DNA from 3 places in the Macrococcus armenti genome. Region 2 is predicted to be linked to each of the others. Evidence: a T-box and tRNA genes for the amino acid it is inferred to sense, from the RefSeq annotation. Region 2 holds a T-box; the other regions hold tRNA genes.
The links. The T-box of region 2 lies ahead of LAU42_RS06985 (valine--tRNA ligase). A T-box ahead of a tRNA ligase gene usually reads a tRNA of that ligase, here a tRNA-Val.

Region 1 (10,272 bases), 770 kb from region 2:
CAATCTCTGATAACGCCTCGACGCGTTTAATTGCGATACCTGTATGACCTGCAAGCTCAATATGACGTATATGCTCTCTTACCGCACCTTGTAGTGCTAATACACCAATTTTCATCTTACCAGCCACGTTCCTGCATTCTTTCTTCTAATGAAAGTTTGTTAATGTCTAAACCTTTCATTGCTGCGCCTAATTCTTTAGATAACTCCCCGATTAGTTTGTAATCTTGATAATGTGTAGTTGCCTGTACAATTGCTCTTGCAAATTTCTCAGGTGATTCAGATTTGAAGATACCAGAGCCAACGAATACACCATCAGCACCAAGTTCCATCATTAACGCCGCATCTGCCGGTGTTGCAACACCTCCTGCTGCAAAGTTTACAACCGGTAATTTTCCTAAAGTTTTAATCTCTTTTAATACTTCATATGGTGCACCTAATATTTTAGCTTCTGTCATAATTTCATCATCACTCATAACAGATAGTTTACGTACTTGTGCATTAACTTTACGTAAGTGACGAACAGCTTCTACGATGTTTCCTGTACCAGGTTCACCTTTCGTACGTAACATTGCTGCACCTTCACCAATACGACGCGCAGCTTCCCCTAAATCACGACATCCACATACAAATGGCACTGTGAATTCATCTTTCTTTAAGTGGAACTCCTCATCTGCTGGTGTTAATACTTCTGACTCATCAATATAGTCTACACCCATTGCTTCTAACACACGCGCTTCAGTAATATGACCGATACGACCTTTTGCCATTACTGGAATTGATACTGCATTCATAACTTCTTCAACGATACGTGGATCAGCCATACGTGCTACGCCACCTGCTGCACGAATGTCACTTGGTACACGTTCTAATGCCATAACAGCTACAGCACCTGCAGCTTCTGCAATTTTAGCTTGCTCAGCGTTAACAACATCCATAATAACGCCGCCTTTTTGCATTTCTGCCATACCACGTTTAACTTTATCTGAACCTACGATTTTACTCATTAATAAACACCTCATATTCTGAATTTACACTACAATTACTAATGTATAATAATATCTGGTATTATAAAAGTGTCAGTTATTAATAAAATAAAGGGGTCAGTTTCATGGAGATGCTCACATACAAATTCAGTGATCAACAATATTTATATACACAATTATATGAAAACATTAAAAGAGATATATTATCCGGTAAATTAAAGCATAATGAAAAACTTCCTTCAAAACGTAAACTTAGCACACATCTGAACTTAAGTGGTACTACTATCGAAATCGCATATCAGCAATTACTTGATGAGGGATATATATATTCAATACCAAAAGTAGGTTTCTTTGTAGAAGATATTCAGACAATAAATATCGCACCTGAAAGTAAATCAGACATACCAAACTTTAAACATACACAAAGACAACTATCTCTTAAAATAGAAGATAGTCACATTAAATCATTTCCATTTCACAAATTCCGAAAGTATGCACGCGATGCATTTGAGCAGGAACAGTATCATTTGTTAGAACGCGGTGATATTCAGGGGGAAGAAATATTACGCAATGAAATTAGACGGTATTTGTATCATTCTCGTGGCGTAAACTGTGAAAATTATCAAATCATTATCGGTAGTTCAACAGAACAGCTTTTTACACTTCTTACTAAAATATTAGGTGACAGTTCCTATATATTAGAAAATCCAGGTTACCCGCTTATTCGAAAAGTATTACAAAGTGAACATAAAAGCTATCAGTATATTGATGTTGATGAAGAAGGTCTCATCGCTTCATCGCTTCCTGAAGATGTCGAAATTGTGCACGTTACACCAAGTCATCAGTTCCCAACAGGTGTCGTCCTCAGCGCAAAGCGCAGAACTGAACTGATAAACTGGACTAAACAAAAAGAAAATCGCTATATTATCGAAGATGATTACGATAGTGAATTTAGATATAAAGGAAGACCTCTATCTGCATTACAAGGTATGAGTAATGAACGCGTCATATATATGAGTACATTTTCAAAATCAATATTTCCAAGTATAAGGTGTGCCTATTTAGTACTACCAGATAGACTGATGGAAGTGTATAAACAGATGACAAAACCAAATAATACTGTCCCAAGACATATTCAGTATATGATTGCTGCATTCATGAAAGACGGTGAATTTGAACGAAATATTAACCGAATGAGAAAAGAATATAAGAAGAAATTAGAGCTTGTGCTACAGTCTGTTAAAGAGACATTTAAACAAAGTAAAATCACTGGCAGTGATGCAGGTATGCACTTCGTACTCGAAACGAATGAAGCACTCAATAAAGATAGTATAGCCATAAATACGATAGATGACTACTATTCTGGAGATAAAATAAGTTATAAAAATCAGTATATCATCGGGTTTGGAAGTATCGAAGACGATGAAATTTCTTCCGTTATAAAAAATCTTAAAAATTAATCACAAAATAAATAAAAGTAGCTGCATACAATTGCAGTTACTTTTTTAGACAAAAAAAGAGACCTAACAGGTCCCTCAAAGTGCGGCTCATCGCATCCATTTTTATTGCCCGGCAACGTCCTACTCTCGCGGATCGTAAGACCAACTACCATCGGCGCTAGAGAGCTTAACTTCTGTGTTCGGTATGGGAACAGGTGTGACCTCTCTGCCATCGTCACCAGACAAATGAAAGATAAATAAATTATACTTTCAAAACTAGATAAAGTAAGTAAGATATATTAAGTTTTACTCGGCAATTCCGAATAAAAAATCTTTAAAATTGATTAAGTCTTCGATCGATTAGTATTCGTCAGCTCCATACATTACTGCACTTCCACCTCGAACCTATTAACCTCATCATCTTTGAGGGATCTTATAACCGAAGTTGGGAAATCTCATCTTGAGGGGGGCTTCATGCTTAGATGCTTTCAGCACTTATCCCGTCCATACATAGCTACCCAGCTATGCCGCTGGCGCGACAACTGGTACACCAGAGGTATGTCCATCCCGGTCCTCTCGTACTAAGGACAGCTCCTCTCAAATTTCCTACGCCCACGACGGATAGGGACCGAACTGTCTCACGACGTTCTGAACCCAGCTCGCGTACCGCTTTAATGGGCGAACAGCCCAACCCTTGGGACCGACTACAGCCCCAGGATGCGATGAGCCGACATCGAGGTGCCAAACCTCCCCGTCGATGTGAACTCTTGGGGGAGATAAGCCTGTTATCCCCGGGGTAGCTTTTATCCGTTGAGCGATGGCCCTTCCATGCGGAACCACCGGATCACTAAGTCCGTCTTTCGACCCTGCTCGACTTGTAGGTCTCGCAGTCAAGCTCCCTTGTGCCTTTACACTCTGCGAATGATTTCCAACCATTCTGAGGGAACCTTTGAGCGCCTCCGTTACTCTTTAGGAGGCGACCGCCCCAGTCAAACTGTCCGCCTGACACTGTCTCCCACCACGATAAGTGGTGCGGGTTAGAAAGTCAACACAGCCAGGGTAGTATCCCACCAGCGCCTCTACGTAAGCTGACGCTCACGCTTCAAAGGCTCCTACCTATCCTGTACAAGCTGTGCCGAATTTCAATATCAGGCTACAGTAAAGCTCCACGGGGTCTTTCCGTCCTGTCGCGGGTAACCTGCATCTTCACAGGTACTATGATTTCACCGAGTCTCTCGTTGAGACAGTGCCCAAATCGTTACGCCTTTCGTGCGGGTCGGAACTTACCCGACAAGGAATTTCGCTACCTTAGGACCGTTATAGTTACGGCCGCCGTTTACTGGGGCTTCAATTCGTAGCTTCGCATACGCTAACCACTCCTTTTAACCTTCCAGCACCGGGCAGGCGTCAGCCCCTATACTTCACCTTACGGTTTTGCAGAGACCTGTGTTTTTGATAAACAGTCGCTTGGGCCTATTCACTGCGGCTCTTCAAGGCTTGCACCCTAAAAAGCACCCCTTCTCCCGAAGTTACGGGGTCATTTTGCCGAGTTCCTTAACGAGAGTTCGCTCGCTCACCTTAGAATTCTCATCTTGACTACCTGTGTCGGTTTGCGGTACGGGCACCTAATTTCTAACTAGAGGCTTTTCTTGGCAGTGTGAAATCAACGACTTCGCTACTATAATTTCGCTCCCCATCACACCTTGATCTTAATGAGTACCGGATTTTCCTAATACTCAATCTCAGTGCTTGGACGTACATAACCAACAGTACGCTTCGCCTATCCTACTGCGTCCCCCCATCGTTCAAACAATCTTAGGTGGTACAGGAATATCTACCTGTTGTCCATCGCCTACGCCATTCGGCCTCGGCTTAGGTCCCGACTAACCCAGAGCGGACGAGCCTTCCTCTGGAAACCTTAGTCAATCGGTGGACGGGATTCTCACCCGTCTTTCGCTACTCACACCGGCATTCTCACTTCTAAGCGCTCCACATGTCCTTACGATCATGCTTCGACGCCCTTAGAACGCTCTCCTACCATTGTCCAAAGGACAATCCACAGCTTCGGTAATATGTTTAGCCCCGGTACATTTTCGGCGCAGCGTCACTCGACTAGTGAGCTATTACGCACTCTTTAAATGATGGCTGCTTCTAAGCCAACATCCTAGTTGTCTGGGCAACGCCACATCCTTTTCCACTTAACATATATTTTGGGACCTTAGCTGGTGGTCTGGGCTGTTTCCCTCTCGACTACGGACCTTATCACCCGCAGTCTGACTCCCGCATTAAATTATCTGGCATTCGGAGTTTGTCTGAATTCGGTAACCCGAGGGGGGCCCCTAGTCCAAACAGTGCTCTACCTCCAGTAATCATCATGCGAGGCTAGCCCTAAAGCTATTTCGGAGAGAACCAGCTATCTCCAGGTTCGATTGGAATTTCTCCGCTACCCACACCTCATCCGCTCACTTTTCAACGTAAGTCGGTTCGGTCCTCCATTCAGTGTTACCTGAACTTCAACCTGGACATGGGTAGATCACCTGGTTTCGGGTCTACGACCTGATACTCATTCGCCCTATTCAGACTCGCTTTCGCTACGGCTCCACATATACTGCTTAACCTTGCATCAAATCGTAACTCGCCGGTTCATTCTACAAAAGGCACGCCATCACCCATTAACGGGCTCTGACTACTTGTAAGCACACGGTTTCAGGTTCTATTTCACTCCCCTTCCGGGGTGCTTTTCACCTTTCCCTCACGGTACTGGTTCACTATCGGTCACTAGAGAGTATTTAGCCTTGGGAGATGGTCCTCCCGGATTCCGACGGAATTCCACGTGTTCCGCCGTACTCAGGATCCACTCAGGAGAGAATAACTTTTCGACTACAGGGCCTTTACCTTCTATGGCTGATTTTTCCAAAATCATTCGTCTAAACTATTCCTTTGTAACTCCGTATTGAGTGTCCTACAACCCCAGAGTGCAAGCACTCTGGTTTGGGCTCTTCCCGTTTCGCTCGCCGCTACTAAGGGAATCGAATTTTCTTTCTCTTCCTCCGGGTACTTAGATGTTTCAGTTCTCCGGGTGTGCCTTCTCATATGCTATGTATTCACATATGGATAACATGACATAACTCATGCTGGGTTTCCCCATTCGGAAATCTCTGGATCAAAGCTTACTTACAGCTCCCCAAAGCATATCGTCGTTAGTAACGTCCTTCTTCGGCTTCTAGTGCCAAGGCATCCACCGTGCGCCCTTAATAACTTAATCTGTTATTAATATTGTGATGTCTGCATAATGCAGACGCGCGATTTTTTTAAGAATTCAAATATGAACTCACTCGGTTTTGCTTGGTAAAATCTTTTTTATATCTTCTTACTTTATCTAGTTTTCAAAGTACAATATTAATGGTGGGCCTAAATGGACTCGAACCATCGACCTCACGCTTATCAGGCGTGCGCTCTAACCAGCTGAGCTATAGGCCCATTATTAATTTGAATGTATAAACATTCAAAACTGAATACAATATGTCTCCGTTATTCCTACAAACCTGATGGTTTGTTTCCGTATTATCCTTAGAAAGGAGGTGATCCAGCCGCACCTTCCGATACGGCTACCTTGTTACGACTTCACCCCAATCATCTGTCCCACCTTCGACGGCTAGCTCCTAAAAGGTTACTCCACCGGCTTCGGGTGTTACAAACTCTCGTGGTGTGACGGGCGGTGTGTACAAGACCCGGGAACGTATTCACCGTAGCATGCTGATCTACGATTACTAGCGATTCCAGCTTCATGTAGTCGAGTTGCAGACTACAATCCGAACTGAGAATGGTTTTATGGGATTTGCTTGACCTCGCGGTTTTGCTGCCCTTTGTACCATCCATTGTAGCACGTGTGTAGCCCAAATCATAAGGGGCATGATGATTTGACGTCATCCCCACCTTCCTCCGGTTTATCACCGGCAGTCTCTCTAGAGTGCCCAACTTAATGATGGCAACTAAAGATAAGGGTTGCGCTCGTTGCGGGACTTAACCCAACATCTCACGACACGAGCTGACGACAACCATGCACCACCTGTCACTTTGTCCCCCGAAGGGGAAAGCTCTATCTCTAGAGTTGTCAAAGGATGTCAAGATTTGGTAAGGTTCTTCGCGTTGCTTCGAATTAAACCACATGCTCCACCGCTTGTGCGGGTCCCCGTCAATTCCTTTGAGTTTCAGTCTTGCGACCGTACTCCCCAGGCGGAGTGCTTAATGCGTTAGCTGCAGCACTGAGGGGCGGAAACCCCCCAACACTTAGCACTCATCGTTTACGGCGTGGACTACCAGGGTATCTAATCCTGTTTGATCCCCACGCTTTCGCACCTCAGCGTCAGTTACAGACCAGAGAGCCGCCTTCGCCACTGGTGTTCCTCCATATCTCTGCGCATTTCACCGCTACACATGGAATTCCACTCTCCTCTTCTGCACTCAAGTTTCCCAGTTTCCAATGACCCTCCCCGGTTGAGCCGGGGGCTTTCACATCAGACTTAAGAAACCGCCTACGCGCGCTTTACGCCCAATAATTCCGGATAACGCTTGCCACCTACGTATTACCGCGGCTGCTGGCACGTAGTTAGCCGTGGCTTTCTGGTAAGGTACCGTCAAGGTACGTTCAGTTACTAACGTACTTGTTCTTCCCTTACAACAGAGTTTTACGATCCGAAAACCTTCTTCACTCACGCGGCGTTGCTCCGTCAGACTTTCGTCCATTGCGGAAGATTCCCTACTGCTGCCTCCCGTAGGAGTCTGGGCCGTGTCTCAGTCCCAGTGTGGCCGATCACCCTCTCAGGTCGGCTATGTATCGTTGCCTTGGTGAGCCGTTACCTCACCAACTAGCTAATACACCGCGGGTCCATCTATAAGTGACAGCAAAACCGTCTTTCACTATTGCTTCATGCGAAGCTAAATATTATCCGGTATTAGCTCCGGTTTCCCGAAGTTATCCCAGTCTTATAGGTAGGTTACCCACGTGTTACTCACCCGTCCGCCGCTAACGTCAGAGAGTGCAAGCACTCTCGTCAGTTCGCTCGACTTGCATGTATTAGGCACGCCGCCAGCGTTCATCCTGAGCCAGGATCAAACTCTCCATAATAGATTGCTTGATAAAGCTCTTTGATTGCTTGAGGCAATCACTCTTGGGAGTGAACTTAATCACTCAACTGACTGTACAAAGTCGCAAGCGACTTCGCAAGTCTGACTAACAATCAAAGATTGTTGTCATACTTTGGAATTAACGTTGACATATTGTCATTCAGTTTTCAATGTTCATTTTTTAAATAATAATGGTGGAGACTAGCGGGATCGAACCGCTGACCTCCTGCGTGCAAAGCAGGCGCTCTCCCAGCTGAGCTAAGCCCCCATATTTAAGTAAGTCGGGAAGACAGGATTCGAACCTGCGACCCCTTGGTCCCAAACCAAGTGCTCTACCAAGCTGAGCTACTTCCCGTATATTTAAAACGCGCCCGAGAGGAGTCGAACCCCTAACCTTTTGATCCGTAGTCAAACGCTCTATCCAATTGAGCTACGGGCGCAAATTGTAAAAAATTAAATGGTGCCGAGGACCGGAATCGAACCGGTACGGTAATCACTTACCGCAGGATTTTAAGTCCTGTGCGTCTGCCAGTTCCGCCACCCCGGCATTTAATCTTTCCAATGGAGCGAAAGACGGGATTCGAACCCGCGACCCCAACCTTGGCAAGGTTGTATTCTACCACTGAACTACTTTCGCAAATATTAAAATAAATGGTGAGCCATAGAGGATTCGAACCTCTGACCCTTTGATTAAAAGTCAAATGCTCTACCAACTGAGCTAATGGCTCAAAAAAAATGGTGCCGGAAAAAGGACTTGAACCCTCAACCTACTGATTACAAGTCAGTTGCTCTACCAGTTGAGCTATTCCGGCATAATATTAAATGGTGGAGGATGACGGGCTCGAACCGCCGACCCTCTGCTTGTAAGGCAGATGCTCTCCCAGCTGAGCTAATCCTCCTGGGTATATATTGCCCGGCAACGTCCTACTCTCGCGGATCGTAAGACCAACTACCATCGGCGCTAGAGAGCTTAACTTCTGTGTTCGGTATGGGAACAGGTGTGACCTCTCTGCCATCGTCACCAGACAAATTTTCAACACTTAATTAAGTATAACAGTTTCGAAAATATTTTCAATAGTAAATTTTACACTGCGTTCATGAACTTTACAATTGATTCAATTTCTTAATGCCACTCGTTTCAAGCGACTTTTATATCTTACAAAATACTCATATTAAAGTCAACACTTTTTCGATACTTTTTTGTTTATTTTTAAAGTTTTATTTTTCTGATAAATATTTTTATATATAAAAACGCTAAAACCCTTTGTTTACAAGGATTTTAGCGTTTTGCGATTATTTATTTCTCATGTATGGGAATAGTAATACATCACGGATTGATGCACTATCTGTAAGTAACATCACTAAACGGTCGATACCAATACCGAGTCCACCTGTTGGCGGCATACCGTATTCTAATGCTTCGATGTAATCTTCATCCATCTCATGCGCTTCGTCGTTTCCTTGCGCTTTCTCTTCCATCTGCGCTAAGAAACGTTGCTTTTGATCGATTGGATCGTTCAGCTCAGTAAATGCATTTGCATGTTCGCGACGCACGATAAACAATTCAAATCGGTCAGTAAAGCGTTTATCTTCCGGATTTTGTTTTGCTAGTGGTGAAACTTCTACCGGATGCCCGTATATAAATGTCGGTTGTACTAAATGTTCTTCCACTTTTTGTTCAAAGAATTCATTTAATACGTGTCCATATTTCATGTTAGGCTTCACTTCTACACCATGCTCTTTTGCAAGTGCATGTGCTTCTTCGTCTGTATTTACATTATAGAAATCAACACCTGTAAATTCCTTTACAGCATCAACCATGTGCCATCTACGCCATTTTGGTGCAAGGTGAATCTCTTCACCATCATATGTTACTGTTGTAGATCCAGTTACTTTTTCTGCAATGTAAGCGACCATCTCTTCAGTTAAATCCATAATATCGTTATAGTCAGCATACGCTTCATATAGTTCAATCATTGTAAATTCTGGATTGTGACGTGTTGAAATTCCTTCGTTACGGAAAACGCGTCCAATCTCATAAACTTTCTCTAATCCACCAACGATTAATCGTTTTAAGTGTAATTCAATCGCAATACGCATATATAGTTCCATGTCTAATGCATTATGATGTGTAACGAACGGGCGTGCTGCGGCACCTCCAGCAATCGTATGCATCATCGGTGTTTCTACTTCTAGGAAACCTTTCGCGTTTAAGTAGCTGCGCATTTCCTGAATAATTTTACTACGCGTAATGAACGTCTGTGTCGATTCATCACTTGTAATTAAGTCAAGATAACGTTGACGGTAGCGCTGCTCTACGTCCTGTAAACCATGGAATTTGTCAGGTAATGGGCGTAAAGCTTTCGCAAGCATCGTAAATGATGTCGCCTTTACTGATAATTCTCCAGTATTTGTTTTAAACATTACGCCTTCAATACCTACAATATCTCCTAAATCGGCACTATTCCATAAATCAAACTGCTCATCGCCCACTGCGTCTTTACGAACATAAATTTGAATTTGTCCTTCTAAATCTTTAACATGCGCAAATCCTGCCTTACCTTTACCACGCTTCGTCATAATACGTCCGGCAATCGATACGTGAGATTCCGCTTCTTTATCATGTAATTCTTCTTTAGAAAAAGCATCCCAATCTTCTTTTAAGCTTTTAGATGTTGCTGTTCTTTCAAATTTCTGTCCGAATGGATCAATTCCTAAGTCTA
Region 2 (10,272 bases):
GCATTTAATGATCCGATAAATATCGTAGATTCATAAATAACCATATTTTTCGTATTAAGTGATAACACGACGAAATGCTCCTGCGTCATGTAACGCATACGTTCCATTAATAAGTTGGCTGCACATCCCGGAGACTTTATTTTCAATCGAGGATCGCTCGGAATAGAATGCATACGTATACCGAGTTCCACTACAGCAAGTATTAATGCTGCTTTTTTTTCACCAATCCCTTTAATCGCGATAAGCTCCTGAAATGTCATGTATCTTAATTCTTTAATACTTCCTGTATGGTGCAGTAACTTGTTCGCAACCATATAAACACTTTCATCTCGCACACCGCTGCCAATAATGAGTGACAATAATTCCTGATTCGTCAGTTGTGCTGCACCATGAGATAATAATCGTTCACGCGGTTTATCACTTTCTAAAGCAATCATATGCATTATATAAATCCTCCAAAATATATAATCTGAATGTCGCGGTATAGCTGTAAAACGATGAGAAAACTAGTCGTAATAAAAGGAACGAGCGGTATTTTTTTAACACGTTTTTTGTATATTAAAAAACAAATACTTGCAAAACCTCCAATTAAATACGTCATAAAAAACATCGCAATAAAATACGGTACAGGTAAGAACAATAAGAGGATAACAAAAAGTTTAATATCACCATAACCGATACTTTTCGTTAAATAATAAAAAATGTGTAACAACAATATAACAATGAGCTTCGTAATAATGTCACCTATTGTAATAACGGAAATCATTTCATTCTGAAAAGTAAATAAATATAAGTATGTGAATAATAGACTGAAAAAAAGAAGATGTAATAATACATTCGGGATTGTAAAAGTCTTAGTATCAATAATTGATAGCGGGATTAGAAAGATTGTTATCGTAATGACTGTAATGAAATGTATTGGAAGTTGTATTGACATAATATAGATAAATAATAATCCCATCAGTAGTTCACTTAAAAATAAATGAAAAGGTATCGGATGTTTGCAGTATCGGCAGCGCCCTCGCAATAAAATATAAGAAATTACAGGGAAAAGGTCATAAAAAGATAGCGTATGTTTGCATTGATTACACCGAGAACGTCGATTAAAAAAATCATTTTCTGTTAAACAGCACATAAATGAACTCATTATTGCACCAAGTGAAAACATTATAATTTCCATAACTCACCTCGCTTCCACAATTAATATATATTAAAGTTATTAATCTGTAAAAAACGCGTTTTTTAAAAATAGTGTGTATTTTAATACAGTAATTAAAAAATATAATAACCAAAATTAAAAAACTGCATAAAATTCATGCAGTTTTTTAATTTTGATATGATTTTTAAATATTTATACATACATATAAATGATGAGTCCAGTCAGACAAATGACAAGCCACAATAATGAAATTTTCCACACAAACTTCAACCATTTATTATATGGGATACCTGCAACAGCTAATAAGCCCATTAAACTCGCACTTGTCGGAATAATATTGTTACTGATCGCATCTCCATATTGAAACGCTAATACTGCAATTTGACGGTTAATGCCTAAAAGATCACTTATTGGTACCATAATTGGCATCGTCGTCATCGCCTGTCCAGAACCAGATGGAATAAAGAAGTTTAGTACGAGCTGCGTTAATAACATTGCCACAACAGAAAATGCGGCCGGTAAATGATCAATGAAATCTGTCATATAATACACAATCGTATCGATAATTTTACCCGACGAGAGCACGACAACAATTGCTTTAGCAAAACCAACAATCATAGCGCCGAATAATATATCTTTCATACCCGCTAATAGTGCATCAAACGTACCGTTAACACCTAGTCCTCCTACGAGGCCGACGATGATTCCCATAATAAGAAAGTTCGCACTCATTTCAGTTAAAAACCATCCATACTTAAATATACCGTATACATTAATTACAATCGTAAGCGTCAATATAATTAATATTACTGCATGACGCTTTCTGAACGAATCAAACTTCGTATCAAGGACATCATCATCCATCGTACGGCGTTCTTCTACATCAATGTCATGTAATAAACTTTTTTCCGGATACTTCTTCACTTTATTCGCATAACGCATCACATATAATATACCTGTAATAAGTACAATTAAATAGATGATAGTACGATATCCCCAACCAGAAAAGAGCGGTACTTCAGCAATGGACTGCGCAATCCCTACTGTAAATGGATTTAACATTCCCCCAAGAAAACCAATGCCAGCTCCGAGTGCAATCATTGCTGCACCAACCATCGCATCATAACCAAGAGCTGTCGCAAGCGCTATACCAATCGGTACAAAAATAATCGTCTCTTCACTTAATCCAATTGAAAACCCTAATACACTGAACAATGTCATCGTTATTGGTATGAGCCATTTTCCGTGATGTCCGACACGATTCATCAAACTATTGACACCTGTAGTAATTGCATCTGTGCGATGAATAACACCGAAAGCACCACCTACAATAAAGATATAGAAAATGATTTCCGCACCTTCGATTAATCCATTTGGGACCGCGCGGAAAATATCAATAAAATCAACGGGATGCTGCGCCACTTCATGATAGGATCCATTTATTACTTCTGTTCGGTTATCCACTTCTTTACGGTCAAATTCACCAGCCGGAATGATATACGTCATAAAAGCCGCAAAACATACGATGAACAGTAATAGCAAGTATGTATGCGGCATTTTTAACTGCTTTTTCATATAAATTTCCTCCCTTTTGAATACTATATTCCCTATTCACTTTAAAACATTCAAAATTTTTAGAAATTTATTACTAAAAAAGCCGACTGTTTAAACGTATTAAACAGTCGGTTCAGTATATTATTTTTTTAATTTGTCTTTCACTGCACTAATAAAATACAAGCTTCCGGTCACGAGCAATAAATCACCGTCATAATTTTTAATAAAGTCTGCATAATCTTTAACTTTAATACGCTTATCATGTTCTACACTTTCATATAAAGTATCAAGTGGTAATGCTTTCGGGAAATCAAATGTCGTAACGTAAAAATGTTCGCTAATTTCTTCAAGTGATTTTAACATGCGTCCAATTGGCTTACCATCAATTGCTGAGAATAACACATCAATTTTACGGTCTGGATAATATTGTCGCATCGTCTGTACAAGTACTTCAATCGATTCCAGATTGTGCGCACCATCCAGTATGATCGTCGGTGTCTCCTGAATTTTCTCAATTCTACCTGTCCATGTCGTATCTTCAATCGCTTTAACGGTATCATTAAAGTTGAGTAAAATCATGCCACGGTCATACATTTCAAGCAAAGTTGCGAGTGCGAGTGCTGCATTTTCCTGCTGGTGTGCACCTATCATATTCAGCTCAATCGCTTCTAGTTCATAATCTTTATATCGGAACGTGAATTCATTATTATTTGAGACGACTTGTATATCACGCCCAAGCTTAATCCCTTTAATATGTTTTTCTGCCACAACTTGATTAATAAATGCTTTTGCTTCTTCGTTTTTAACTGCATAAACGAGTGGTACACCAACTTTTATTACACCCGATTTTTCCCTTGCAATATCAACATACGTATCACCAATAATATTCGTGTGATCTAAACCGATAGATGTTAATACAGACATTACAGGAGTGAACACATTCGTTGAATCGTGTTTCGCGCCAAGACCCGCTTCAATGATTACAAAATCAACAGGACGCAGTTGTCCGAAATAAACAAACATCATCATCGTAATAATTTCAAACTCTGTCGCAGTTCCTAAGTCAGTTTCTATGTCCAGCTGCTCGCTTATCGGTTTTACAATTTCAACAAGTTTTACGATTTCTTCATCAAGAATCGGTTTCCGGTTTAAGCTGATACGCTCATTGAACGTTTCAATATAAGGACTTGTAAATGTGCCGACTTCATAATGATTCGCAAGTAGTGCATTTTTTAAATAACTGACTGTCGAACCTTTCCCGTTTGTGCCGACGACATGTATACCTTTAATATTATTTTGAGGATTATCAAGACGTTCAAGCATCCATTCCATACGTTTAACACCAGGTTTAATGCCGAATTTATAGCGTTCGTGTATCCAATATAAACTTTCTAAATAATTCATAGTCATTACTTCCTATTCAATTGGTTTAGACGTTCCTGAACACTATTGTATTTTTCTGTATATAGTGCCTGCTTCTCTTTTTCTTCGTTTATGATTTTTTCAGGTGCTTTAGAAACAAACTTTTCGTTGCTTAACTTCTTATTCACGCGATCAAGTTCTTTTTCCCATTTATCAAGTTCTTTTTGTAAACGAGCGATTTCTTTTTCCATATCGATTAAACCTTCTAAAGGTAAAATGACAGACCCACCTGTTACAGCTGTCGTAATAACTTCTTCAGGAATTTCTACTTCCGTTGAAATCGTTAATTCAGATGGATTACAGAAGCGTTCAATAAATGGACGTTCTGTTTCAAGTCGATTAGAAATTGCTTCAGAATTCGTTTTAATCATCATCGGAATTTGTTTGCTCATCGGCGTATTTACTTCACTGCGCGTATTACGAACGGCACGAATAATTTCCATTAATTGTTCCATATCACGTTTAGACTGTTCATTCGATAACTCAGGTTTAACAACCGGCCAGCTTGCAGTAACAATTGAATCACCTGTTACTGGTAAGTTCTGCCAAATACGTTCTGTTACAAATGGCATAAACGGATGTAACATACGCATAATTGAATCAAGCGTATACGCTAATACTGAGCGTGTCATTTGTTTTTGTGTCTCATCTTCACCGTTCATCGGAATTTTACTCATTTCGATGTACCAGTCACAGAATTCATCCCATATAAAGTTATATAGCACACGTCCTACTTCACCAAATTCATACTTCTCTGCAAGACGTGTAACGTCTGCGATTGTTTCATTTAAGCGCGTTAAAATCCACTCATCTGCTAATGATTTCTTACCAGACAAGTCAATATGTTCAGCTTTGAAATCATCACCGATATTCATTAAACTGAAACGTGATGCATTCCAGATTTTGTTGATGAAGTTCCATGCCGCTTCAACTTTTTCAGTAGAGTAACGTAAGTCCTGTCCTGGTGAAGAACCTGTCGCCAAGAAGTAACGTAAACTGTCAGCACCATACTGATCAATAACATCCATTGGATCAACACCGTTACCTAATGACTTACTCATTTTGCGACCATCTTCAGCACGGACTAATCCATGGATTAACACATCATCAAATGGACGTTTACCCGTAAACTCTAATCCTTGAAAAATCATACGCGCTACCCAGAAGAATATAATATCATACCCTGTTACGAGTACATTCGTCGGATAAAATGTTTTATAGTCAATCGCCTCAGTATCTGGCCAGCCAAGCGTTGAGAATGGCCAAAGTGCACTTGAGAACCACGTATCTAATACGTCTTCATCCTGCGTCCAGTTTTCAATATCTTCCGGCGCTTCTTTTCCTACATAAAGTTCACCTGTTTCATTATGATACCAGGCTGGGATTTGGTGTCCCCACCATAACTGACGAGAAATACACCAGTCATGAATGCCTTCCATCCAACGGTTAAATGTACCTTCAAAACGATTCGGTACGAATTCGATACGTCCGTCTGTTTTTTGATTGTTTAATGCTTGCTCAGCAAGTGGTGCCATCTTAACGAACCATTGCGTTGAAAGATAAGGTTCTACAACTGCGCCACTACGTTCAGAATGGCCGACTTGATGCATATGACGTTCAACTTTAACGAGTTCACCGCTTTCCTTTAAGTCAGCGATAAGTTGTTTACGACATTCGAAACGATCCATACCTTCATATTTGCCACCTAACTGATTGATTGAGCCATCAGTATTCATCACATTAATACGTTCTAAATTATGGCGGTTTCCGATTTCAAAGTCATTTGGATCGTGTGCAGGTGTCACTTTCATTGCACCAGTTCCAAAGTCCATTTCAACATATTCATCTGCAAGTACAGGAATTTCACGTTCCATTATCGGTAAAATAACGTTCTTACCAATCATATGCTTATAACGCTCATCTTCTGGATGAACGACGACAGCTGTATCGCCTAGCATCGTCTCTGGACGCGTCGTTGCAATTTCAATAAATCCTGAACCATCAGCTAAAGGATAGTTAATATGATAAAAAGCACCTTCCACCTCTTCATGAATAACTTCAATATCACTTAAAGCTGTACGTGCAGCGGGATCCCAGTTAATAATACGCTCGCCACGATAAATAAGACCTTTCTCATACATCTTAACGAACACTTCTTTAACAGCATCACTTAACCCTTCATCCAGTGTGAAACGTTCGCGAGAATAATCTAAACCAAGACCAAGTTTCGCCCACTGCTCACGAATGAATCCTGCATATTCTTCTTTCCATTCCATCGTATGCTCTAAAAACTTAGTACGGCCAATATCATGTCTGCTAATACCTTGTTCACGTAATTTAGCTTCTACTTTTGCCTGAGTTGCAATACCAGCATGATCCATGCCTGGTAAATATAATGTGTTATAGCCTTGCATACGTTTCATTCTCGTAATAATATCCTGTAAAGTAGTATCCCAGGCATGTCCAATATGTAACTTACCTGTTACGTTTGGTGGCGGAATCACAATCGTATACGGCTTTTTCTGACTATCACTCTCTGCTTTAAATAATTCTTTTTCTACCCATTCTTTATAACGTCCTTGTTCAACTTGCTGTGGATTATATTTCGTTTCCATCTTCATTCCTCCATTAATCGTCAAAATAAAAAATCCATCCTATATAAATAGGACGGATTTTCCGTGGTACCACCTAAATTCAGCATTGCTACTGCACTCAAAAGATTAACGCTCTTACACGTATTTACCTACTTTATTCAATAAATAATTATATCGGGCTACCTTCATAAATTAGTACTATGCATTCTCACCAACCATGCACTCGCTTAAAATACACCTTTACTACTCTTCCCATCAATATATGAACTTAAAATTATTGTATTAGATTCATGAAATATTGTCAATTTTTAATCGTGTACTTCTAATATCTCTCGCTTTTAGATACATCGAAATTAATGGTGTAACTATAAGTAAAATGATAAAGATTCTAAAGATATGATAGCTTGAAATCATTGCTACGTTTGCATGTGTTTCAATGCCTACAATAATAATCTGTGCCATGCCTCCTGGTGCTGCACTTAAGAATAAATCATTAAACGATTCATCCATAAATAAATTTAACATTACAACAATGATAAATGTACCTGCAATCAATAATAAATTCTGGATAAGTACACCTATAAATAAATTACGATTAATCTGTGATGATAAGTCATAAATTTGCAGTCCGATACGTATACCAAAAAACATTTGCGCTAAAATAATAAGCGGTGACGGAATTAAGAAATCTAATCCAGTATACAAGTTCCATATCATTAAAACAGCAATCGGCCCCATCATATCAGGAACAGGAAAATGAATCATCTTAAAGAAATATCCCGCGATGATCATTGCAATGACGAGCATGAATACTGTTCCAACATTCAGCACTTCAAACATTGAAGCGGTTTCTACTGCTGTATTACTGGAGTGCCCCGTCGGTAAAAATGAAGAAATAAACGGTACAATCATTACAACAATTAAAATTCTTGATGTTTGTGCTAATGTCACAACGAGTAAGTTAGCGTTTTTATTCTCTTCAGCCATCATAATCATCTGGTTCAGTGCACCAGGTATTGCAGCGAGTAATGCAGTTTCAGTCGTACAGTGTGTAAAACGCTTGAACAGTTGTGCAATTAATATCGCTAATATTATGACTAGGAGGCTCATTAAGAAAATATAAAATATCTCATCATGTATATCAACTACAATTTCTTTCGTAAATGAGGCACCAATTTGTGCACCTAAAATATATAAGCCTACTTCACTTAACCATTTCGGCCATTTGTATTCAATGCGAGTATACTTTCGCAGTAATATACTGGCTATAATCGGCCCAAAAAGCCATGGCAATATCATATGCACGAAAAAAAGTATACATCCAGCGAGTAAACTCGTGATAAACAATATTAAGTAATGCATCATTTCACCATCCTATATCGTCATATACATTATACCATACAGGGGTATAAGACCAACTTAACTGCTCACAAAAAAACCCTATCAATGATATATCATTGATAGGGTTAGTATGTTTATTTGGCTGAAATATCTTGGTTATCTTTTTTTGCTTGTTTTTCTATAATATCTTTTCTTAAACTAAGTGCAATAGGAATGCCTATTAAAAGAGTACCAATTTTAATTATTCTATTATCAAAAAGACCCGAAAAAAGTAACCAAATGCCAATAATACAAATAACAATCAGCAGTGCAATTTTAATCTTCATATATAGCCTCCTAGTTTAATATTTCTAGCACTTTAAACATTATCAATATTTTGTATATATTTCAATTTATTAAATCTGAACATTTAAAATATTACTCCCAATGATTTTTATATGTTAAAATGTAATTTTACAATCACATTCAAAAACTAATTTATATTTAAAAAGAGTGATAGCATTATCTTCAGCCTAACACTCCATTTTCATATACAATTGTTCCCCGATGTTGTTCCTGAAATTCTATTTAATTATTTCACTTTTAAAAGCGCTTTATCAAACGCATCAATCGTCTGTTTAATATCTGCTTCAGTATGTTCTGTTGATAAGAACATTCCTTCAAATTGAGAAGGCGGTAAAAATACGCCATTGTTTGCCATTTCTTTATACATTGCCGCAAATAATTTTAAGTCAGACTTTGAAGCAATTTCGAAGTTTGTCACTTTTTCTTCATTTAAGAAAAAGCCGATCATACTACCAGCACGGTTAATTGAAATCGGTACATTATGCTTAGCGAACACTTCTGTTAATCCCGCTTCAAGCATATCTCCTAAATGATTAAAGTATTCATAACTTTCAGGTGTTAATTGACTTAAAGTATAATAACCACCCGTCATCGCAAGTGGATTTCCACTTAAAGTTCCAGCCTGATATACTGGTCCACTTGGCGCAATATGTTCCATAATATCTTTACGTCCACCAAATGCACCGACCGGTAATCCACCACCAATTACTTTTCCTAAACATGTTAAGTCCGGTGTAACACCGAAGTATCCTTGGGCACAATTATAGCCTACTCGGAAACCTGTCATTACTTCATCGAATATTAATAATGCACCGTATTCCGTTGTAATCTCACGTAATCCTTCTAAAAAGCCTTCAACTGGCGGTACTACTCCCATATTACCTGCTACAGGTTCTACAATGACACCAGCGATATCATCACCAAATTGTTCAAATGCAAGTTTAACAGCATCCAGATCATTGTAATGAACTGTAATCGTGTTCTCTGCTGTTCCTTTAGGCACACCAGGAGAGTCAGGTAAACCTAACGTTGCAACACCACTACCAGCTTTAATCAATAATGAGTCACTATGGCCGTGATAACATCCGATAAATTTTAAAATTTTATTTTTACCAGTAAATCCTCTTGCTAAACGAAGTGCTGCAAGTGTTGCCTCCGTACCACTTGATACCATACGCACCATTTCAATTGAAGGTACACGTTCAATTACAAGTTCCGCCATTTTATTCTCAAGTTCTGTAGGTGCTCCGAAACTTGTACCATTAAGCACTGCTTTATTCAATGCACCAGTAACAGTTTCATTCGCATGACCTAAAATTAACGGTCCCCAGCTTAATACGTAATCAATGTATTCATTTCCATCGATATCGTAAATCTTTGATCCTTTACCACGTTCCATAAAAATCGGATCCATATCCACACTTTTAAATGCACGTACCGGACTGTTTACACCGCCTGGCATTAAATTTACTGCTTCACTGAATGCTTGTTTTGATTTATTATAATTCATTAGTAACCTCCTTCGTCTAAATATTTGCAAATGTCTTTAGCAAAGTATGTAATGATCATATCTGCTCCCGCACGTTTCATAGAGAGCATCTGTTCCATTACGATACGTTCCTCATCAACCCAGCCGTTCATACTTGCTGCTTTCGTCATTGAATATTCACCACTCACATTATACGCAACGATTGGTACATTTGAGTTATTACGTACATCGCGAATAATATCTAAATAAGAAAGCGCCGGCTTAACGATCATCATATCGCATCCTTCTTTTAAGTCACTTTCCAGCTCAAGCATCGCTTCAAGGCGATTTGCAGGGTCCATCTGATAAGTTTTACGATCACCATGACT
Region 3 (10,272 bases), 980 kb from region 2:
TGTTTATCAAAAACACAGGTCTCTGCAAAACCGTAAGGTGAAGTATAGGGGCTGACGCCTGCCCGGTGCTGGAAGGTTAAAAGGAGTGGTTAGCGTATGCGAAGCTACGAATTGAAGCCCCAGTAAACGGCGGCCGTAACTATAACGGTCCTAAGGTAGCGAAATTCCTTGTCGGGTAAGTTCCGACCCGCACGAAAGGCGTAACGATTTGGGCACTGTCTCAACGAGAGACTCGGTGAAATCATAGTACCTGTGAAGATGCAGGTTACCCGCGACAGGACGGAAAGACCCCGTGGAGCTTTACTGTAGCCTGATATTGAAATTCGGCACAGCTTGTACAGGATAGGTAGGAGCCTTTGAAGCGTGAGCGTCAGCTTACGTAGAGGCGCTGGTGGGATACTACCCTGGCTGTGTTGACTTTCTAACCCGCACCACTTATCGTGGTGGGAGACAGTGTCAGGCGGACAGTTTGACTGGGGCGGTCGCCTCCTAAAGAGTAACGGAGGCGCTCAAAGGTTCCCTCAGAATGGTTGGAAATCATTCGCAGAGTGTAAAGGCACAAGGGAGCTTGACTGCGAGACCTACAAGTCGAGCAGGGTCGAAAGACGGACTTAGTGATCCGGTGGTTCCGCATGGAAGGGCCATCGCTCAACGGATAAAAGCTACCCCGGGGATAACAGGCTTATCTCCCCCAAGAGTTCACATCGACGGGGAGGTTTGGCACCTCGATGTCGGCTCATCGCATCCTGGGGCTGTAGTCGGTCCCAAGGGTTGGGCTGTTCGCCCATTAAAGCGGTACGCGAGCTGGGTTCAGAACGTCGTGAGACAGTTCGGTCCCTATCCGTCGTGGGCGTAGGAAATTTGAGAGGAGCTGTCCTTAGTACGAGAGGACCGGGATGGACATACCTCTGGTGTACCAGTTGTCGCGCCAGCGGCATAGCTGGGTAGCTATGTATGGACGGGATAAGTGCTGAAAGCATCTAAGCATGAAGCCCCCCTCAAGATGAGATTTCCCAACTTCGGTTATAAGATCCCTCAAAGATGATGAGGTTAATAGGTTCGAGGTGGAAGTGCAGTAATGTATGGAGCTGACGAATACTAATCGATCGAAGACTTAATCAATTTTAAAGATTTTTTATTCGGAATTGCCGAGTAAAACTTAATATATCTTACTTACTTTATCTAGTTTTGAAAGTATAATTTAAAGGTTGAAACGAGCGTTATGGCCCGTATCATTTTTGATAAATCGAATGAGAATCGCCAGATTCGATTGAGATTTAGAAAATGAATAGGGACAGCGAGTTGAAACTGGATATCATATTCTTTCATTTGTCTGGTGACGATGGCAGAGAGGTCACACCTGTTCCCATACCGAACACAGAAGTTAAGCTCTCTAGCGCCGATGGTAGTTGGTCTTACGATCCGCGAGAGTAGGACGTTGCCGGGCAATATTTATTTATCCACAGTAGCTCAGTGGTAGAGCTATCGGCTGTTAACCGATCGGTCGTAGGTTCGAGTCCTACCTGTGGAGCCATTAGGCCCCTTGGTCAAGCGGTTAAGACACCGCCCTTTCACGGCGGTAACACGGGTTCGAATCCCGTAGGGGTCACCATTTCGGAGGATTAGCTCAGCTGGGAGAGCATCTGCCTTACAAGCAGAGGGTCGGCGGTTCGAGCCCGTCATCCTCCACCATTTTTCTAATAATGAATTAAATATAGCGGAGGGGTAGCGAAGTGGCTAAACGCGGCGGACTGTAAATCCGCTCCTTCGGGTTCGGCAGTTCGAATCTGCCCCCCTCCACCATTTATTGGGCTATAGCCAAGCGGTAAGGCAACGGACTTTGACTCCGTCACTCGTTGGTTCGAATCCAGCTAGCCCAGCCATTTTTAGAGCCATTAGCTCAGTTGGTAGAGCATTTGACTTTTAATCAAAGGGTCAGAGGTTCGAATCCTCTATGGCTCATCTGAAAGCATCCTGTATAGGATGCTTTTTTATTTATATTTTTTTATATAATATATTTATTTAATTTATTAATACTTATGAATACGCTTTCATTATTATACATAAATATCCATTTTATGCATTTATGCATAAAATTATTGAATATTCACTTTGATAACAGTAAAATAATATTATATCCAGATTTCTAAATAGTCTGAATTTTAATTACATTGATTAAAGGGGATACAATAATGAATAAAACTATCGAGATTATTGGTGCGCCAAGTGCATTTGGCCAACGTAAGTTAGGAGTTAACATGGGGCCGGACGCAATGCGTTATGCAGGTTTAGTAGAGCGTATCGAAGCAATTGGACATAAAGTTATCGACAGCGGGAATATAACGGCACCGCCAATCGATATGAAAGTATATAAAAGCGAACAAGATGGCGGTTTACGTAACTTACCTGAAGTGACAGAGTTTTGTGAGACGTTATGTAATACTGTAGATGCATCTGTTAAGAATGGTCATTATCCATTAGTCATCGGTGGGGATCATTCTATCGCAATGGGTACAATTTCTGGTATTGCAAAGCATTATAACAATTTAGGCGTTATTTGGTATGACGCACATGGTGATTTAAACGTTGCAGACTCTTCACCGTCTGGTAATATTCACGGTATGCCACTTCGTGCTTTAATCGGTGACGGTCATGAAGATTTAGTGAATATCGGTGGATATAAAGGAAAAGTTAAAGTAGAGAACATCGTTTTAATCGGTATGCGTGACTTAGATGAGGGTGAGAAAGCATATATTAAAGAAGTAGGGATTAAAACATATACGATGGCTGATATCGACCGTTTAGGTATGAAGACAGTTATTGAAGAAACGTTAGAACATTTAGCGGAATGTGACGGTATTCATTTATCATTAGACGTAGATGCACTGGATCCGAATGAGACGCCTGGAACAGGTACGACAGTGCCGGGTGGTATTACGTATAGAGAAAGTCACTTCGCTTTAGAGATGCTTCATGATAGCGATAAAGTTACATCATTTGAAATCGTTGAAGTAAATCCGTTAATTGATATTAATAATAAAACAGCAGAGCAGGCAGTAGGGCTTACTGGTTCATTATTTGGAGAGAAGTTATTATAATATATGTATAAAGCACTGGTACAAAAGTTCCAGTGCTTTAAAGCATTTTTATAACATAATTACTTAAAGTATTGTACAATGCATACATAGTTCATAGAAAGAGGTAACACAATGAGAAGAACAAGTTCACCGGAATATTTCCATCATGTTGAGCACTTAAAGGAACAAAGTCAATCTAAGCGTACATTATGGATTTCATTATTTATTACGTTATTCTTTACAATTGTTGAAGTTGTAGGGGGGATTTTATCAAACTCTCTTGCATTACTTTCAGATTCGATGCATATGTTAAGTGACGTATTAGCACTTGGTTTATCAATGATTGCAATTTACTTTGCGAGTAAGAAACCAACTTCAAATCATACGTTCGGATTTTTAAGACTTGAAATTATTGCGGCATTTTTAAATGGTTTAGCATTAATCATTATATCAATCGGTATATGTTATGAAGGTATTATGCGTATGATTAATCCTCAAGTTGTAGATGTGAAGTTAATGCTCATCATCTCGACTATCGGATTAATTGTAAATATCGTACTGACAATCGTATTAATGCGTTCATTAAAAGGTGAAGACAATATTAACGTACAAAGTGCATTATGGCATTTTATCGGGGACTTATTAAACTCGGTAGGCGTTATCGTTGCTGTCGCAATTATATACTTCACTGGCTGGACATTAATTGACCCAATATTAAGCATTTTAATTTCGATTATTATATTCCGCGGCGGATATAAGATTGTTCGCAATGCATGGGTAATCTTAATGGAACGCGTACCAGAAGGGTATAATTCTGATGAGATTATTGCCGATATTAAAGCGTTTGACGGTGTTATAGACGTACATGAGTTCCATTTATGGGCAATTACAACAGAACATAACTCAATTACTGCACACGTTGTTGTAGATACGTTAGATGGGGTACGTAATTACGAACTCATTAATAAAATCAGCAAAATGTTAGAAGAGAAGTATAAACTTGCTCATAGTACGTTACAAATTGAACATTTACAGAAAAATAATCTAGATGACCCATACTTTGATAATATTAAAAAAGAAGTAGAGTAAGCACGACTTACTCTACTTCTTTTTTGATTGTGACGATATAGTTCGTATCTCCATTTTTATTAGAAGCTTTTTTAATGTATTTTTTGAGTTCCTTTTTAAATTCTGTGTAAGATGCAGCATCAATTTGTAACTTATAAGTTGTTTCCTTTTTTTGTTTCACTGTAGATTGATTAAACTTAAGCAGTTCAGGTGAAGGCATAAGCTCACGTGCTACAGGTGCATAGAACTTCTGTATAATGCTATGTTTCTGTTCAGTTTTAACGATTTCAATAATACCGTTCTTTTCAAGTTCTGATAAGTGGTAATGAATTTTAGCGCGCGGAATTTCAAGTTCATCAGCGATTTGTTGTCCGGTCTTCGGTTCAGTAGACATAAGTTCTAATAATTTAATACGAAATGGGTCACTAACACACTTAAGCTGTGGCAAATTATTGATCATTAACGTCTCTAACATGAGCTTGCTCCTTTTCTTTTGAGGTTGATATTTTTATTTAAGTATATTTTATCATCAAATAGTTACGATTTATCAATAATACAGTAAAATTTACATAGTCTTAATAGATTGTTTACATTAAATAATTTATACTTATAAACGAACGTAACAAGGAGGGGTATTTGTGATTGGTCAAAGAATAAAAGCTTTAAGAAATGAAGCGAATTTGACACAGCAAGAATTGGCAGACGGTATTATATCTAGAACATATTTGAGCTTAATTGAGAAGAATTCAGTTTATCCATCTATGAATGTGCTGAAGAAGTTAAGTGAACGCCTCAACTGTACACTTGAAGATTTCACATTGGAAGACAACGATCGCAGTATTAGTCTGTTAAATGTAAAACGTGAAATTAAGTGGGCAGAAAATCAAGTGATTGTCGGAAACTTTGCTAAGTTAGAATCATTTTTAGAACAGCGTTATGACACATTGGATACATTATCTAAAGAAGAACGTGCAATTGCACTATGGGTTAAGGCAAGTTTTCTATTTAATGAAGAAAAGTATAAAGATGCGGAACAAGTTGTGCTAAAATCAATTGCGCTTGCTAAAGGATTTAAAGATGTTACTTTAAAATTACGTTGTCTGGAACTTCTAGGTAAGATTTCTTTTAATAAAGGTGAGAAAGATAAAGCAATACATCATTTAAATAAGGCGAATAAAATTGCAATATTAGAGAATATTTTTAGCACTGAGAGAGTGTCGATACTTACAAGCTTAGCACAATATTATTCTCGTATAGGTGAGTTTTACGTAGCGATTAATTTAAGTAATGAAGCGCTGGATTATAACAAGAAACTTAAAATACATTATAAATCGATTGAGCTTGAAAATATATTAGGACGTTCATATCGCGCGCTTGGAAAGCTTGATGAAGCAGAGCATCATTTTAAACGTGCTGTAATGCATTGTGAGTTATCTGAAATTAATTTTGATTATGTAGGAAGTATTAGTAACGTAGCACTGCTGTTAAATACACGAGGTCTTTATGATGAAGCATATCAAGAAATCCTTAAGGCGAATGAAGTGCTTGATAAATATCAGTTTAAACATCCATTCTCAAAGTATATTCGCCTTCATTTAGCAGAAATATTAATCAATAAAGATAAGTTTGAAGAAGCGGCTGAAGTGTTAGAACAATACGCTGACCAGGATGATACAGGATATGGTTATGAATTACTCGGAGATATTGAATACAAAATAGGAGCGTATGAAAAGGCTATTGAGTAGTATGAGCAATCATTAACTTGTGAAGATCTGCCGTTTTATTCCATAGATATATTAAAGAAAATATCAAGCATATATGAGTTGCAAGGAAACTTCGAAAAATCGAATGAATATTTGAAAAAATGCATTGAAATATACAAGGAAATTGCACCAGACATGATATAATATAGATTAGTATAATTATGGAGGAGATACAATGCAGTTGACGCATGTTTTTGATAACTTAAACACGATTAAAGTTATCACTGGCATCATCGACCTCTTAATTGTATGGTACGTAATTTACCTGATTATCAATGCGATTAAAGGTACGAAAGCGATACAATTATTAAAAGGTATCTTCTTTATTCTGATTGGTAAATTAATCAGTGATTCTTTAGGATTAACGACAACTTCTAAGATATTTGATATGGTAATTGATTGGGGATTCCTGGCAATTATCGTTATTTTTCAGCCAGAATTAAGAAGAGCACTTGAGCAGTTAGGTCGAGGAAGTTTATTTAAACGTAATGCCGCAAATTTAAAAGTAAGTCAGGCGAAATTGACAGATGCAATGGTGAAATCTATTCAATATATGGCAAAGCGCCGCATCGGTGCTTTAATTGTATTTGAGAAAGAAACAGGATTGCAAGATTACATAGAAACCGGTATCCCGATATATGCAGATATTTCATCGGAACTGATGATTAATATTTTCATTCCTAATACACCACTACACGATGGTGCGATGATTATCCGTGGCGACAAAATTGCTGTTGCAGCGAGTTATCTGCCATTATCAGATAGCGCTAAAATACAGAAGAGCTTAGGAACAAGACATCGTGCAGCAGTTGGTATTTCTGAAGTATCTGACGCATTCACGGTCGTAGTATCTGAAGAAACAGGAGATATTTCTGTTACGTATAATGGGAGATTACGAAAAGATGTTTCTCTTGAAGTGCTTGAGGCATTGTTGACAGAACATTGGTTTAATACGAACACATCTAAGAAAGGTGTGATGAAATAATGCTGGAAAGTAAATGGGGACTAAGATTAATTGCTTTTTTACTTGCCCTTGGAATTTTTCTACAAGTAAATAATGTGTTTGAAGTGTTTGGTAACGATCAATTCAGTCAGACACAGCAAACTGTAATTACAGATGTGCCAGTGAATGTGATATATGATGATAAAAATCTGTACTTATCCGGGGCACCGAAAACAGTAAACGTGAAGATTAGTGGACCACAATCTATCGTTAAGAAAACGCAGAGCTTAATGGATTTCACAGTAGAACTGGATTTATCGAACTCGAAAGTTGGGGACTATAAGAAAGACTTTAAAGTTACCGGCATCTCAGATAAATTAAAGTATGAAGTAATGCCTAAATCTGCAACGCTTTCTTTATCTGAGAAGATTCAGGAAACGAGAAAGGTAGAAGCGGAAATCAGTTCTTCACGTATTGCTGCTGGATATGAACTTGTCGGTCAGGAAGTGGACCCTTCACAAGTAACGATTACTGGTGGTGAAGATGAGATTAATAAGATCGCTTATGTTAAAGCGACATTATCTGATTCTGAGAAATTAACACAAACTACAACTTCTCAGGCAGAAGTAAACGTGTTTGATGCAAGTCTAAATAAATTAGATGTTACTGTTAAACCAAGTAAAGTGAAAGTGAATACGAAAGTAATTCCGACATCTAAAACAGTAAATATTGAACCGAACACGAAAGGCACATTACCTTCGGGGCTTAAATTAAAGTCTGTGGAATTATCAGAAGATCAAGTTGAACTCTTCGGTAAGCGTTCAGTATTAGATGGTATCGGCAGTTTAACGATTGATGTTGATTTATCTAAAGTTACTGAAAGTACGACAATTAAGCAGAAGTTGTCATTACCGAAAGATGTTACGAGTTCAAAACCAGAAACAATCGAAATTAAAATTGAAGTTACTAAAAACTAAAGGAGATTTATTATGGGCAAATATTTTGGAACAGACGGAGTTAGAGGGGTAGCAAATAGCGAATTAACACCTGAACTTGCATTTAAATTAGGTCGCTTTGGCGGTTATGTGCTTGCGCACGGTGGTTCAGAGAAACCTACTGTTGTTGTAGGACGTGATACGCGTATTTCAGGTATTATGTTAGAATCAGCGCTTGTAGCAGGCCTTCTATCAACTGGAGCAGAAGTAATGCGTTTAGGCGTTATTACGACACCAGGGGTAGCTTATTTAACACGTGAGATGAATGCGCAGGCTGGTGTTATGATTTCAGCAAGTCATAATCCAGTTCAAGATAATGGTATTAAGTTTTTCGGAGCAGATGGATTTAAATTAAGCGATGCACAGGAAGCGGAAATTGAAGCATTATTAGATGCAGAAGAAGATACGTTACCACGTCCAGTAGGTGTAGAATTAGGACATACATCTGATTACTTCGAGGGCGGACATAGATATTTAAGTTACTTAAAATCAACAATTGAAGGTGATCTTGAAGGACTTAAAATCGCGCTAGATGGTGCGCATGGTTCTACTTATTCATTAGCACCATACTTATTTGGTGATCTTGAAGCGGATACAGTAACAATCGGATGTAACCCGGATGGCAATAATATTAACGATGGTGTTGGATCAACACACCCTGAAAAGTTAGCTGAGCTTGTACTAGAAAGCGAAAGCGACTTTGGACTTGCATTTGACGGAGATGGAGACCGTATTATTGCGGTTGACGAAAAAGGTCAGATCGTTGATGGAGACCAAATTATGTTTATTTTGGCGCAAGATATGGATGCTCAAGGTGCACTTAAAGATCATATGGTTGTATCGACTGTTATGAGTAACTTAGGTTTTTATAAAGGGTTAGAAGCGTTGAATATTAAATCAGATAAAACGAAAGTCGGCGACCGATATGTTGTTGAAGAAATGCGCCGTGGTTCGTATAACTTAGGTGGAGAACAGTCAGGTCACATCGTTATGATGGATTACAACACGACAGGTGATGGCTTATTAACAGGTATTCATTTAGCGAGTATTGTAAAACGTTCAGGTAAGACATTAAGTGAACTTGCTGGACAAATGACGAAGTATCCACAACGATTAGTAAATATTAAAGTATCTGATAAACATGCAGTAGAAGAGAATTCACATGTAGCTGCTGTAATTCAGGAAGTAGAAGCAGAGATGAATGGTGAAGGACGCGTATTAGTTCGACCTTCAGGAACAGAACCATTAGTACGTGTAATGGTTGAAGCAAAGAGTGATGAAGATGCAGAACGCTTCGTTAACAAAATTGCTGATGTTGTAAGAGAACATATGGGATTATAATATAAAGCACTGAAGAATAAATCATTCTTCAGTGCTTTTTTTGTCACGCGCGGATGTGTGAGTGGACAAAATGATAAACTATTATAAAATTACTTTACTAAATTTTGAAAGGATGTGAGATAATATAAAAAAAGAAAAAGGAGAACAAATATGAAGAAACATTTGCTACCGACTATTACAGTCACATTACTACTCGGTGCTTGTGGGGAAGAACAAAAAGATGGTGAAGATAAAAGTGCATCTGAAATTGCTTCGTCATCTACAGAATCTACAAAAAATAAAGAAATGAAACAAAAAACGTCTCACAAAGAGAAGACAACAACAGAAGAGAAGGACGAAACGAAAAAAAATGAAAGCAATGATAACAACAGTGAAGGTGCAAACAATTCTAGCGTACAAGAAGATGTTATATATCAATTTACACAAGAACAAATGACAGCGATGGAAAAAGAATTTCTTGATTGGGCAGACGAAAGAGCGAAGACAGCAGGATTAGCAGTATCTAATTATTACTTTACTCATGGAGCAGGAGGCTTCGGAGATTGGTTTGCCCGAAGTGAAGATGGCGATATACAAGTTCAAAACCTGGATAACCCAGGACCAGCAGGATTTAAGATTAGAGCCATTGGTGGTGTTGTATTCTATACTTCTAAGGCAGGCATAGTAGGTCAAACTGAAGAAGTGAATAAAGCTATTACAGCAGAAGGGTATTCACGCCATTCAGATTTAAATGAGGATATCCATAAATACATCCTTGCAGATAATGGAAAAGTATATGAGTTAATTAAACCGGCAACAAAAATGAGTTTCACGACTGGTTTTGGTGAATATAGCGACTCTGGTACAAGAGAAGGAGCATATATGCCGAATGAAGAGTTTTTAGTATCTAAAGATACTGCAGCACAGCAGAAATGGCAGAAAATATTAAATAAATATAAGCCAAATGCAGAAAAAATCAGCACAAAGCCTGAACAAAGTAATACAACAGCTAATGGTAAATATTCATTTATTAATGATAAAAATGAGATTGACTTCAGTGATCCTACGTTTAGACAATATTATTTCTTTGAATCACATCATGAAGA

Region 1: it encodes a tRNA-Val, which carries the amino acid that the T-box ahead of LAU42_RS06985 (valine--tRNA ligase) is inferred to sense. The anticodon was not compared.
Region 3: it encodes a tRNA-Val, which carries the amino acid that the T-box ahead of LAU42_RS06985 (valine--tRNA ligase) is inferred to sense. The anticodon was not compared.

Annotation. Positions count from the first base shown of each region.
Region 1 covers NZ_CP083608.1:2,112,826-2,123,097, forward strand. The annotation lists gene pdxT (pyridoxal 5'-phosphate synthase glutaminase subunit PdxT) at 1-115, opposite strand, end outside; gene pdxS (pyridoxal 5'-phosphate synthase lyase subunit PdxS) at 117-1,004, opposite strand; gene pdxR (MocR-like pyridoxine biosynthesis transcription factor PdxR) at 1,109-2,443, shown strand; rRNA gene rrf (5S ribosomal RNA) at 2,551-2,665, opposite strand; rRNA gene LAU42_RS11285 (23S ribosomal RNA) at 2,763-5,687, opposite strand; tRNA gene LAU42_RS11290 (tRNA-Ile) at 5,826-5,902, opposite strand; rRNA gene LAU42_RS11295 (16S ribosomal RNA) at 5,997-7,550, opposite strand; tRNA gene LAU42_RS11300 (tRNA-Ala) at 7,742-7,817, opposite strand; tRNA gene LAU42_RS11305 (tRNA-Pro) at 7,831-7,904, opposite strand; tRNA gene LAU42_RS11310 (tRNA-Arg) at 7,916-7,989, opposite strand; tRNA gene LAU42_RS11315 (tRNA-Leu) at 8,008-8,096, opposite strand; tRNA gene LAU42_RS11320 (tRNA-Gly) at 8,112-8,186, opposite strand; tRNA gene LAU42_RS11325 (tRNA-Lys) at 8,202-8,277, opposite strand; tRNA gene LAU42_RS11330 (tRNA-Thr) at 8,286-8,361, opposite strand; tRNA gene LAU42_RS11335 (tRNA-Val) at 8,373-8,448, opposite strand; rRNA gene rrf (5S ribosomal RNA) at 8,461-8,575, opposite strand; gene lysS (lysine--tRNA ligase) at 8,843-10,272, opposite strand, start outside.
Region 2 covers NZ_CP083608.1:1,342,137-1,352,408, forward strand. The annotation lists gene radC (RadC family protein) at 1-443, opposite strand, end outside; gene LAU42_RS06970 (prepilin peptidase) at 443-937, opposite strand; partial or broken gene LAU42_RS11980 (prepilin peptidase) at 947-1,180, opposite strand; gene LAU42_RS06975 (YfcC family protein) at 1,352-2,734, opposite strand; gene LAU42_RS06980 (bifunctional folylpolyglutamate synthase/dihydrofolate synthase) at 2,855-4,117, opposite strand; gene LAU42_RS06985 (valine--tRNA ligase) at 4,123-6,756, opposite strand; T-box leader at 6,796-6,997, opposite strand; gene LAU42_RS06990 (AbrB family transcriptional regulator) at 7,018-8,094, opposite strand; gene LAU42_RS06995 (hypothetical protein) at 8,205-8,396, opposite strand; gene hemL (glutamate-1-semialdehyde 2,1-aminomutase) at 8,642-9,925, opposite strand; gene hemB (porphobilinogen synthase) at 9,925-10,272, opposite strand, start outside.
Region 3 covers NZ_CP083608.1:359,564-369,835, forward strand. The annotation lists rRNA gene LAU42_RS02010 (23S ribosomal RNA) at 1-1,122, shown strand, start outside; rRNA gene rrf (5S ribosomal RNA) at 1,333-1,447, shown strand; tRNA gene LAU42_RS02020 (tRNA-Asn) at 1,460-1,534, shown strand; tRNA gene LAU42_RS02025 (tRNA-Glu) at 1,538-1,612, shown strand; tRNA gene LAU42_RS02030 (tRNA-Val) at 1,617-1,692, shown strand; tRNA gene LAU42_RS02035 (tRNA-Tyr) at 1,720-1,803, shown strand; tRNA gene LAU42_RS02040 (tRNA-Gln) at 1,809-1,883, shown strand; tRNA gene LAU42_RS02045 (tRNA-Lys) at 1,890-1,962, shown strand; gene rocF (arginase) at 2,193-3,098, shown strand; gene LAU42_RS02055 (cation diffusion facilitator family transporter) at 3,210-4,166, shown strand; gene LAU42_RS02060 (ArsR/SmtB family transcription factor) at 4,174-4,620, opposite strand; gene LAU42_RS02065 (helix-turn-helix domain-containing protein) at 4,784-5,890, shown strand; gene cdaA (diadenylate cyclase CdaA) at 6,084-6,893, shown strand; gene LAU42_RS02075 (CdaR family protein) at 6,893-7,828, shown strand; gene glmM (phosphoglucosamine mutase) at 7,841-9,187, shown strand; gene LAU42_RS02085 (hypothetical protein) at 9,338-10,272, shown strand, end outside.